3 regions of the Eggerthella sp. AM16-19 genome follow, and region 3 is predicted to be linked to each of the others. Evidence: predicted binding sites of a transcription regulator. Region 3 holds the regulator's gene; each other region holds the start of a gene.
The links. The regulator LexA, encoded in region 3, represses DNA repair genes until DNA is damaged. The targets are predictions, from matches to a motif close to CNAACANNTGTTNG.

Region 1 (3,261 bases), on a different contig from region 3:
CCCGATGCTGTGCAACCACTGCGAAGATCCGGCGTGCGTGAAGCACTGCCCCACCCATGCCATGCACAAGGATGAGGAAACCGGGCTGGTGCTGGTTGACCAGGATCGCTGCATCGCATGCGGCTATTGCACCTGGACCTGCCCGTACGGCGCCCCGTCCATGGACGACGCGCACCACGTCATGAGCAAGTGCACGTTCTGCAAGGACCGCATCGCCGAGGGCCAAAAGCCGTTCTGCGCCGAAGCCTGTCCGGCCAACGCGCGCGTGTTCGGCGACCTGAACGACCCGGAAAGCGAGCCGAGCCGTTTGCTGCAGCAGAAAAAGGGCGTTCAGTACCTTCCTGAAATGGGTACGAACCCGTCGGTCTATTACGTGTAAGGCGGTTGGTGAACATGATTTTGCATGTGCTTCCTTTGTTGGTGTTCACGACGTTCGCCGGTTTTGCGGCGGGCGCGTACGCGGTCGACGCGGTGTGCGGCAACGGCCGCGAGGCGAAGACCCCCTGGCTGTTCCCGCTCGTGTGCGTCGTGCTGCTGGGCATCGGCCTGTGCGGCACGCTGGCGCACCTGGGCCAGCCGCTGCGCTTCATGAACGGCATGGCGAACCCCGCGTCGGGCATTTCGCAGGAGTCCTACTGGGCCATTGCGCTGGGTATCGTTATCGTGGTTGACCTGGTGCTTTCCTGGCGCGGCAAGACTGTGCGCGCGGTGCGTTGGGTTGGCGGCGCGGTTGCCGTGGGCTTCATGGTGGTGACCGGCTTGGCGTACTTCGACTGCCTGGGCCTGGTGGCTTGGCGCGGCGCGGCGACGCTGCCGGTGTTCATCCTGGGCGACGTGGCGCTGGGCGCTGGTCTGTGCGCCGTTCTGGCGAAGGCGGACGACTGGGCGGCAAGCCTGCTTTGCCCGGCGACGGTCGCAGCGCAGGCTGCATGGGGCGTGGCCATCGTGGCATTCGGCCTGTACCTGCAGCGCAGCGGCCTTGACGCAACGGCCCTGTTGGCAGTGGCTTTCGTGCTGGGCCCTGTGTGCGCTTCCGTGGTTGCGGCCGCGGCGCGCTGCGGCAAGCTTGCGGGCAAGACGGCGGGCGTGGTCGTGCTCGTCTTGGCGTTCGCGAGCGTCGTGGTCGCCCGTTACGTGTTCTTCGCGATAGGCGTGGGCGCGTAAGGCCGACCGCTTTCGGCTGACGCTTCTCGATTCCTCCTTGTAAACCCGGTGGGCGGCTTGTGCTGCTCGCCGGGTTTCTTGCGTTGCGGGGACGTTGCGCGCGGCTACGAGGCCGTTCGGCCAGCCGTCTCGATAGGCTGCACACTGCGCTACAGCCGTTCGCCGACCGTTTGCCGGCAATATTTCGCGGCTGTTAATTCGCGGAAAAAGGGGGTTGCGTCCTTCGACGGCATCCCCTATAGTTCGTACCACAACTTAATACCTTGAAACCGTTGAGGCGAAAGTCAAGCCATCATAAGCGCTCACAGAGAGCGGGTGTTGCTGGGAATCCCGCAGAAATGCTGGGTGGTAAATGGTTCGCCGAGGGAAAGGGGAAAGGTTGCCGGTTGCTGCGTTACCACGTGGCGGTCGACAGCCGAGTATCTGGACCGTGAGCCTGCGTTAAGGGCAGAACATGTGTTGGCATGTTCGTGAGAGGGCTCCTTCGGGGGTCAAGTAAAGGTGGCACCGCAGATGTTACGTCTGTCCTTTATCTCAAAGGACAGACGTTTTTTATTTTGCGGGTTATTCGGGCCGCGGGGTGCGGCGAGTCGCCATAGCTGCAAACTGGCCTTTGCTTGAAACCTGTAAGCCGATGATTCCTCATTCGCGTTCGTTGCCGGCAGACCGAAAGCCCGGGGACGGGCGATGACCGGCGGAAACCCCGCCAAGAAAGGAATGAGGATTATGACTCAAAACGTTGCAGCCCAGAAGCGTACGGTGGCAACCTCTGCGAAGAAGGAGGGCTTGTCCGTACAAGATCTTATCCTGGTGGCAGTGCTCATCGCTGCCGGCGCCGTCCTTAAGCTGACCGTTTCCAGCTTCCTCAGCTTTGCGGGCATGAAGCCCAATTTCATGATCGCCATGTACTGCCTGGCAATCATCCTCACGCGACCGAAAGTGTATCAATCCGTGGTGATCGGCCTGTTGGTGGGCCTGGTCAGCCAGCTGCCCATGTTGAACGCCACGCCGTTGGTGAACATCGCCTCCGAGATGCTGGGCGCTTTGGCGTGCGGCTTGCTGGTTACCGCGCTTGCGAAGGTGGCCGCCGACGATAAGGGTTTCCAGGACGTCGTTGCTCCCGTGATCACCACGTTCCTGTCCACCATCGTCTCCGGTTACACGTTCGCCATGATCGTGGGCGTCGCCGTTGCGCATCTTGAGCCGTTGGCCGTGTTCGGCGTATATGCCGTGATGGTGCTCGGCACGGCAACCATGAATGCCGTGCTGGCGGCCATCCTGACCCCGGTTCTGCGCGCCGTCCTGAAGCGCTAGTTGTTTCGTTTGCCTGCCGGCAAACGAATCGGCTCGACGCTGTGGCCGCCTGTGGCACCTTGCCTTCGGCTTCATCTGCGCGGGCACGGCCCGAAGGCCAATGCCCGCTAGATTCAGTCGAATTCAAGGCACCACAGGCGCCCTCGCTGACTTTGCTTGACCTCTGGCTTGAGATTTTACTTGCGAGTTCCCGCTTCCCACCTGTTCGCTTTCTGCTTGAAAGGGTTTCCCATGATCGAGGTTTCGAACTTGTCGTTTCGCTATCGAGAGGGGGCCGAGCCTATCCTGCACGGCATCGACCTTGCCATCCCCGAAGGCTCGTTCGTGGGAATCACCGGCGCCGCGGGCAGCGGAAAGTCCACGCTCACGTATGCGTTCAACGGCATCATCCCGCACTGCTATCCCGGTGATTTCTACGGCAGCGTGACCATTGACGGGTTGGATACGTGCGAAGCGTCGTTGACCGACATCAGCCGCCTGGTCGGTAGCGTGTGCCAGGACATCGACTCGCAGATGGTGTCGTCGGTGGTCGAGGACGAGGTGCTATACGGCCTTGAGAACTTCGGCGTGCCGAAAGACCAGGTGGAAGGCCGTATCAGCGAGGCGCTGGAGGCCATGGGAATCTCCGATCTGCGCCATCGCGGTATCGCCGAGCTTTCCGGCGGCCAGAAGCAGAAGGTGGCGGTGGCGTCGGTCATCGCGCTGAAGCCGCGCGTGCTGGTGCTCGATGAGCCGACGGCCGAGCTGGACCCGGCATCGTCGCTGGCGGTGTTCGAACTGCTG
Region 2 (3,261 bases), on a different contig from region 3:
GCCTGGTCGTCGCCGAGGTTGAGTCGCTCCTTGAAAACGCTTATCAGCGCGGGATTGAACGTGAGCGGGCCGCCTTCGAAGATGATGGGCGGGCACACGTCGATGCCTTGCGCCAGGCCGCCGAGCGTTTGCTTGGCGATGGCGTGGAAGGCGGACAAGGCCAGGTCGTCGCGGGATGCCCCCTGGTTGAGCAGGGGCTGGATGTCGGTTTTGGCGTATACGCCGCAGCGACCGGAGATGTCGTAGACCGTGCGTCCGCGGCAGGCGGCGGCATCGAACTGCTCGATGGGCAGGTTGAGCACTGAAGCGATTTCGTCGATGAACGCGCCCGTGCCGCCCGCGCAGCTGCCGTTCATGCGCATATCGGCAACGTCGAGCGCGCCGGTGGTTTCGTTGGCGCGGAAGAAGATCATCTTGGCGTCCTGGCCGCCAAGCTCGATAGCGCAGCGCGTACGCGGGTAGAGCGCCTGGACGGCGCAGGCGTTGGCGACGACCTCCTGCACGAACGGCACGCCGAGCTTGTCGGCGATGGGCGCCGCGCCGGAGCCGGTGAGCGCAAGCCTGATGCCGGCCCGCGGGAATAGCCGCGCGAGCGAGTTGAGCGCCGCGCGGACGCTTTCGGCCTGGCGCGCGCCGTGCCGCTCGTACGACGTGTGCAGCAGGTTGCGCGAGCGCGCGTCGAGCGCGCAGATCTTCGTTGTTGTCGAGCCGACGTCGATTCCGACGTCGACAGCGGATACGTTTCCCATCGTTGTTCCTCAGGTAGTGCAAGGTGGCGCGAGGAGCGCGTCGCGAATGTGTGTCGTTCGGTTTTCATGGTAGTTTACCCAACAAGGTGTTGGAAAAAATCGACAAGATATCGACTTTGTCACGATTTTCGGGTTCGTTTTCGGGTACCGAGCCTGCTGGACGTGACAGTTTCGCCTGGTCTTCCCGCATTCCGCGTCTGCAATACCTATGAAGGGTTGGGCGGGTGAAGCGGGATAGTTGACAAGGGTGCTAGAATTATCAGCTGGTATTTGCTGTAATTCGAAGGGACGTGCTATGTCAGGGCATTCTAAGTGGGCAACCACGAAACATCGCAAGGCTGCGCAGGACGCTAAGCGCTCCGCGTTGTTCTCCAAGCTGTCGCGCAACATCACCGTTGCTGCCAAGGAGGGTGGCGACCCGAACCCCGACAACAACGCATCGCTGGCCGCCGCAATCGAGAAGGCCAAGGGCTACTCTCTGCCCAAGGACAAGATCAAGACCGCCATCGACAAGGCCTTCGGTTCCGGCAAGGACGCCGCGAACTACGAGACCGTCGTGTACGAGGGCTACGGCCCCTGCGGCGTGGCCATCCTCTGCGAGGCGCTGACCGACAACCGCAACCGCACCGCTGCCGACGTGCGCGCCGCATTCGCCCATGCGGGCGGCAACCTGGGCACCTCTGGTTCCGTTTCCTACATGTTCGAGCGCAAGGGCCAGATCATGGTCTCCAAGGAGATCGAGACGGGCGACAAGAAGCACCCCATGGGCCCCAACGGCGCCGCTGCCGATGAGGAAGAGTTCGAGATGGCCGTCATCGAGGCCGGCGGCGACGACTACGAGGACGCCGACGAGGAGTGGATCGTCTACACCCAGCCGTCCGACCTTATGGCCGTGAAGAAGGCCTTGGAAGAGCAGGGAGTGCAGGTCAAGGGCGCCGAGATGACCATGGAGGCCACCACGCCCGCAACCGTCACCGCCAACGACGCTAAGAAGGTTATGCGCCTGGTTGACAAGCTGGAAGAGCTTGAGGACCTGCAGAACGTGTACCACACCATGGACATCACCGAGGAAATCGCCGCTGCTCTGGACGAGTAAACGTGTAGGATATCCTTTGCGAACGGAAGGCCTCCCGATAGGGAGGCCTTTTTTCGCGCTGGGCCCCTGTGTTGGCCGGGCGGTTTTGGAAAGAAGCAACCATGGGAAAATCGTTGATGGAGTACGAACATCCGTGTGGTAGTATATCCACGAACAAATGTTTGAACGGATAAGGCAGGCGGATGACGGAACCTCGAACGATCTTGGGGATAGACCCAGGCTTGGCGAACACGGGATGGGGCGTGGTGCGGCAGTATGGCCCGCGTATGGAATGCGTGGCGTACGGGTGCGTATCCACGCCTGCAGGCGTTGAGCTGTCGCAGCGTTTGGCGAAGATCCACGAGCAGATTTCGGCGGTGATTAGCCAGTTCGAACCTGTGTGCCTGGGAATCGAGACCGTGTGGTTCGGTCAGAATATCACGGCCGCCTTCGCCACGGGGCAGGCGCGAGGCGCTGCTTTGGTGGCATGCGCCCAGCATGGGCTTTCGGTCGGCGAATTCACGCCGCGGCAGATCAAGATGGCCGTGGTGGGCACCGGCTCGGCCGATAAGGCGCAGGTGCAATATATGGTGAAGAAGCTGCTGAATCTGCAGGTGGAACCGAAGCCGGACCATGCTTCGGACGCGCTTGCGGCTGCAATCTGCTATACCACTCACGAAGGGTACGGGGGAGTCGGCGGCGCCAGCGCGTTGGCGAAGCTTGAGTCGCGTGGCCGCGTGATGGCGGGCGCGGGAACAGGCGGCGCCTCCGGCGCGGCGACGCGCAAGATCTTGGAGGAGGGTGCGCGATGATCGCGTTTCTGAAGGGTGCGCTGGCGGGCAAGACCGCCGCATGCGCGTATATCGACGTGCAGGGCGTCGGCTATGCCGTTGGCATGTCGCAAGGTGCGCTTTCGAAACTGCCGGCAGTGGGCGAACCTGTTCAGGTGCACACGTATCTGCAGGTGTCCGATAACGGCATAGCATTGTACGGCTTTTTAACGCTTGAGGAGAAAGCGCTTTTCGAGCGTCTGATCGGAGTCAGCGGCGTGGGACCGAAGGTTGCGCTGGCGGCGCTTTCCTCGTTCACGCCCGAAGCTTTGGTGGCGGCAGTGCAGGCGCAGGACGTGGCTGCGGTGCAGAAGATACCGGGAGTGGGTAAGAAGACGGCGTCGCGCATCATCTTGGAGCTGAAAGGCTCGTTCGATCAGGGGCTGGCAAGCTTGTTCGATGTCTCGGGCGCGCCCTCTTCGGCGGTTGTAGCTGCGGCCGAACGGCTTAAGGGCGCTCGTGAGGCGTTGCTGGCGTTGGGCTTCGCGTCTGCAGAGGCAGAAGTTGCGTTAAAGGGCGCTCCCGAAGACGCGGATGAAAACGCGTTGATAAAATACGCCTTGAAACGTTTAGGTAAATAACGGGTTGCATCGTTGCCTTTGCTGGG
Region 3 (3,261 bases):
CACCGATAGTTCCTAGCAGCATTCCACCTACAAATAGGGACAACGGGCCCGCGATAAATGCAAACGTCGTTTGAGAGCGCGCTGTCTTAAGCGTCTGTTCGTCTAAGGCATTCGGCCTGAACTGATTGTTTCCATCATTGGGATTAGGTTGTGTTTCCGGTTTGCCATGAGGCTCATGATTTTCATCAAGGTATGGACTGGGACGATTGTTTTGTTGATCGGCCACGTTAACTCCTAATTGCGGATTCCACTGCTGCCGAAACCCGATTCTCCTCGTTGCGATTCCGTCAATTCCTCGACCTGCTCGAAGTTGATCGTAGGGATCGGCATGACAATGAGCTGTGCAATGCGGTCACCGATTTCGATGGTAAATGAATCGTTGGGATCGGTGTTCAGCAAAATTACCTTCAGCTCACCACGATAATTGCTATCGATAAGACCAGGTGCGTTGACGATAGAAATGCCGTGCTTCGCAGCTAAGCCGCTGCGAGGTAATACAAAACCTGCATACCCTTCAGGTAGCGCGATTGCGAGTCCTGTGGCGACCATAGCGCGTTCATGCGGTTTCAACACAATACGCTCGACGGATCTCAAGTCTACTCCCGCATCACCGTTATATGCCGTGTGAGGGATTTGAGCATCGCGTGAGAGCATTTTAATAGGGACGCGCACGTTGTCCATAGCTACTTCAACCCCTCAAGAGCCGCAGCAAATTCCTCTACGTTTTGAAAATCTTTGTATACGCTTGCAAATCGCACGTAGGCTACATCGTCAAGCTTCGCCAATCGCACCAAAGCCATGTCACCAAGCTCTTTAGAGCCAATTTCGCTTTTAGATGCATTGCGTAGCTCGGCTTCTATGCTATCAATCAATGCGCCCAACTGCTCAGGAGCTATCGGCCGCTTAGCGCACGCAATGAGGAGACCCCTCATGAGCTTTTGTCTGTCATAAGCTTCGGATGAACCATCGGATTTGATGATGATGAGCGGATTGTCGCCTAAGCGCTCATACGTAGTGAACCTTCGACCGCATTGGAGGCATTCCCGCCTGCGGCGGATGCTGCTACCATCATCAGACGGACGGGAATCAACTACTTTGGATTCTAAGTTTCCGCATGCCGGGCATTTCATACAATCGCACTCCTTCGTTCGATGATATGTAGCCTAACATACAAGATATAGCGGTTTATACATTGTTACAAAAGAGTGCACCAAATCGTGACACAAGATATTGCCCTTAGCGGAAGTGCGGATCGGCAATGATTCATAAAATTCCAGCGATGATGGTAAGCAACGCGAACAAGGTGATTGCGCCGGCGGTTTGAGTTGGAGTTGCGCGAGGTCCAGCTTGATATGGCTGACGGAAGTCGCCACTTTGCCTTATGAGTGCGTTACTGCGTCGAGACTCGCCGGCAGGATGACAGGATGATGTATCGTCAATCTGCCGGGCGCTATACTCAGATCCGGGAAATTGAATGATATGCGCAGATGAAACGCGTGCATCTAGCTTTAGCGCCGCTGTGCCGCTAACTGCCGAACGAGAATCACGGTGTTGCATATTTCCTCCCCTTTGCTCTTGCGTAGAACCTTTGTTCGCATATATAATAGAGCGAACAAAGGTTCATGTCAACAGAAAAACAAACGGATGTTCGTTATAGTTCACCTCGAAAGGACAGCCCATGACCGACAAGATCACTAAGCGCCAGCAGGCGGTGCTCGACGTCATCGAGCAATGCATCCGCGAAAAGGGCTTTGGTCCCACTGTTCGCGAGGTGTGTCAGGCTTTGGGGCTCTCCTCTCCTTCCACCGTGCATGTTCATTTGAAGGCGCTTGAGGAGAAGGGCCTTATCAAGCGCGATGCGCTGAAATCGCGGTCGATAGCGCTTACCTACCCGCTTGACCATACCGAAGATGCTACGAATATCGTTCACGCTCAGTTTGACGATATCGTGTCCGTGCCATTGGTCGGAGACGTTGCGGCCGGAGTTCCCATCCTTGCCGAGCAGAACATCACCAACACTATGTCGTTGCCTATCGAAATCGTTGGCGATGCACCTTCTTTCATGCTGTCTGTGCATGGGGAAAGCATGATTGAGGCGGGTATCAACGACGGCGATTACGTCGTGGTCAAAGAGCAGCCGGTTGCAAACAATGGGGACATCGTTGTTGCCATCATCGACGATGGGGCTACGGTTAAGCGCTTCTACAGAGAGCAAGATCATATTCGACTGCAGCCGGAAAACTCTTCCATGGACCCCATCATCACCACTGATTGTTCCATTGCCGGCAAGGTAGTTGCCGTGTTCCGCCGTTTATAGTGAAACTCTACGGGCATAGCTACTCAAGCTAGAGCACGTGATCTGTGATTGAGCTAGCCATTCAAGTTGTAATGCTCGCAATATGAACTTGTTCAGGCACCTTTTCTCGTGCAATCTGATAGTGTCGGAACAGTTGGTACAAGCCGCTCTGATGACGCGGAAGATTGTGTATGCGATATAGCTACATGGGGCATGTGTATTTGGGTCGCCGATATCGTACGAACCGCTATGAGGGTTGAATAATGCCCGCATAAAACCTAAATACGGCCCGAATGCAGCATGCGCGCATTCGGACCGTTGGCTACCCGGGCACGAAGATGTCCGCCTGAAATTGCAAAACATCTTTTCTGCTGTGGCTAAAACTTGTGGTTTGTCGATTTATTGCTTGGCATCGCTCAAGGATCTGAACTCATCTACATATGCTTTTGGCACTAACATAGTCAGATGAGTCCCAGTTTCGATGTGCTCTTCGGTCAAGATCCTGCAACGCTCGTGAGCCTTCGATACTAAATCACCGCGTTGGTACGGAACGACTACATCAAGGTGCGTATCTTGAGCGGATGCTACATGAGCGATCCTGTCGACAAGCTGATCTATTCCCTCCCCTGTTTCCGCTGATACGAGCAGCGCATCATAGCGATTGGCCAATGCTTCCTGTTGCTCGATCGTCAGTAAATCGCATTTGTTGAAAACCAGCACCCTGGGTAAGGTTTGGGCATTGATCTGCTCTAAGACTTCTTCAACTGCCACTATCTGTTCTTCAAATTCGTCAGAAGAGGCATCAACCACATGCAATATCAAATCCGAGCCGGTGATTTCATCTAGTGTAGATTTAAATGCTTCAACCAAGGTGGTCGGTAGCTTCTGAATAAAGCCGACCGTATCGGTTAGCGTGATTTCGCGTCCTTCGAGCAGTTCGTATTTCCTTGTAGTGGAGTCGAGCG

Region 1: DW178_RS03665 (tryptophan transporter) is a predicted target of LexA. The motif match lies at 1,614-1,627, and genes of this name have one in related genera.
Region 2: ruvC (crossover junction endodeoxyribonuclease RuvC) is a predicted target of LexA. The motif match lies at 1,996-2,009, and genes of this name have one in related genera.

Annotation. Positions count from the first base shown of each region.
Region 1 covers NZ_QUCY01000006.1:49,068-52,328, reverse strand. Annotated here, with positions in the region: gene DW178_RS03675 (4Fe-4S dicluster domain-containing protein) at 1-379, shown strand, start outside; gene DW178_RS03670 (DmsC/YnfH family molybdoenzyme membrane anchor subunit) at 394-1,164, shown strand; gene DW178_RS03665 (tryptophan transporter) at 1,891-2,478, shown strand; gene DW178_RS03660 (energy-coupling factor ABC transporter ATP-binding protein) at 2,710-3,261, shown strand, end outside.
Region 2 covers NZ_QUCY01000015.1:16,890-20,150, forward strand. Annotated here, with positions in the region: gene DW178_RS07010 (acyl-CoA dehydratase activase) at 1-749, opposite strand, end outside; gene DW178_RS07015 (YebC/PmpR family DNA-binding transcriptional regulator) at 1,045-1,845, shown strand; gene ruvC (crossover junction endodeoxyribonuclease RuvC) at 2,028-2,636, shown strand; gene ruvA (Holliday junction branch migration protein RuvA) at 2,633-3,235, shown strand.
Region 3 covers NZ_QUCY01000001.1:164,424-167,684, reverse strand. Annotated here, with positions in the region: gene DW178_RS11095 (hypothetical protein) at 1-226, opposite strand, end outside; gene dut (dUTP diphosphatase) at 235-681, opposite strand; gene nrdR (transcriptional regulator NrdR) at 684-1,130, opposite strand; gene lexA (transcriptional repressor LexA) at 1,679-2,317, shown strand; gene hflX (GTPase HflX) at 2,696-3,261, opposite strand, start outside.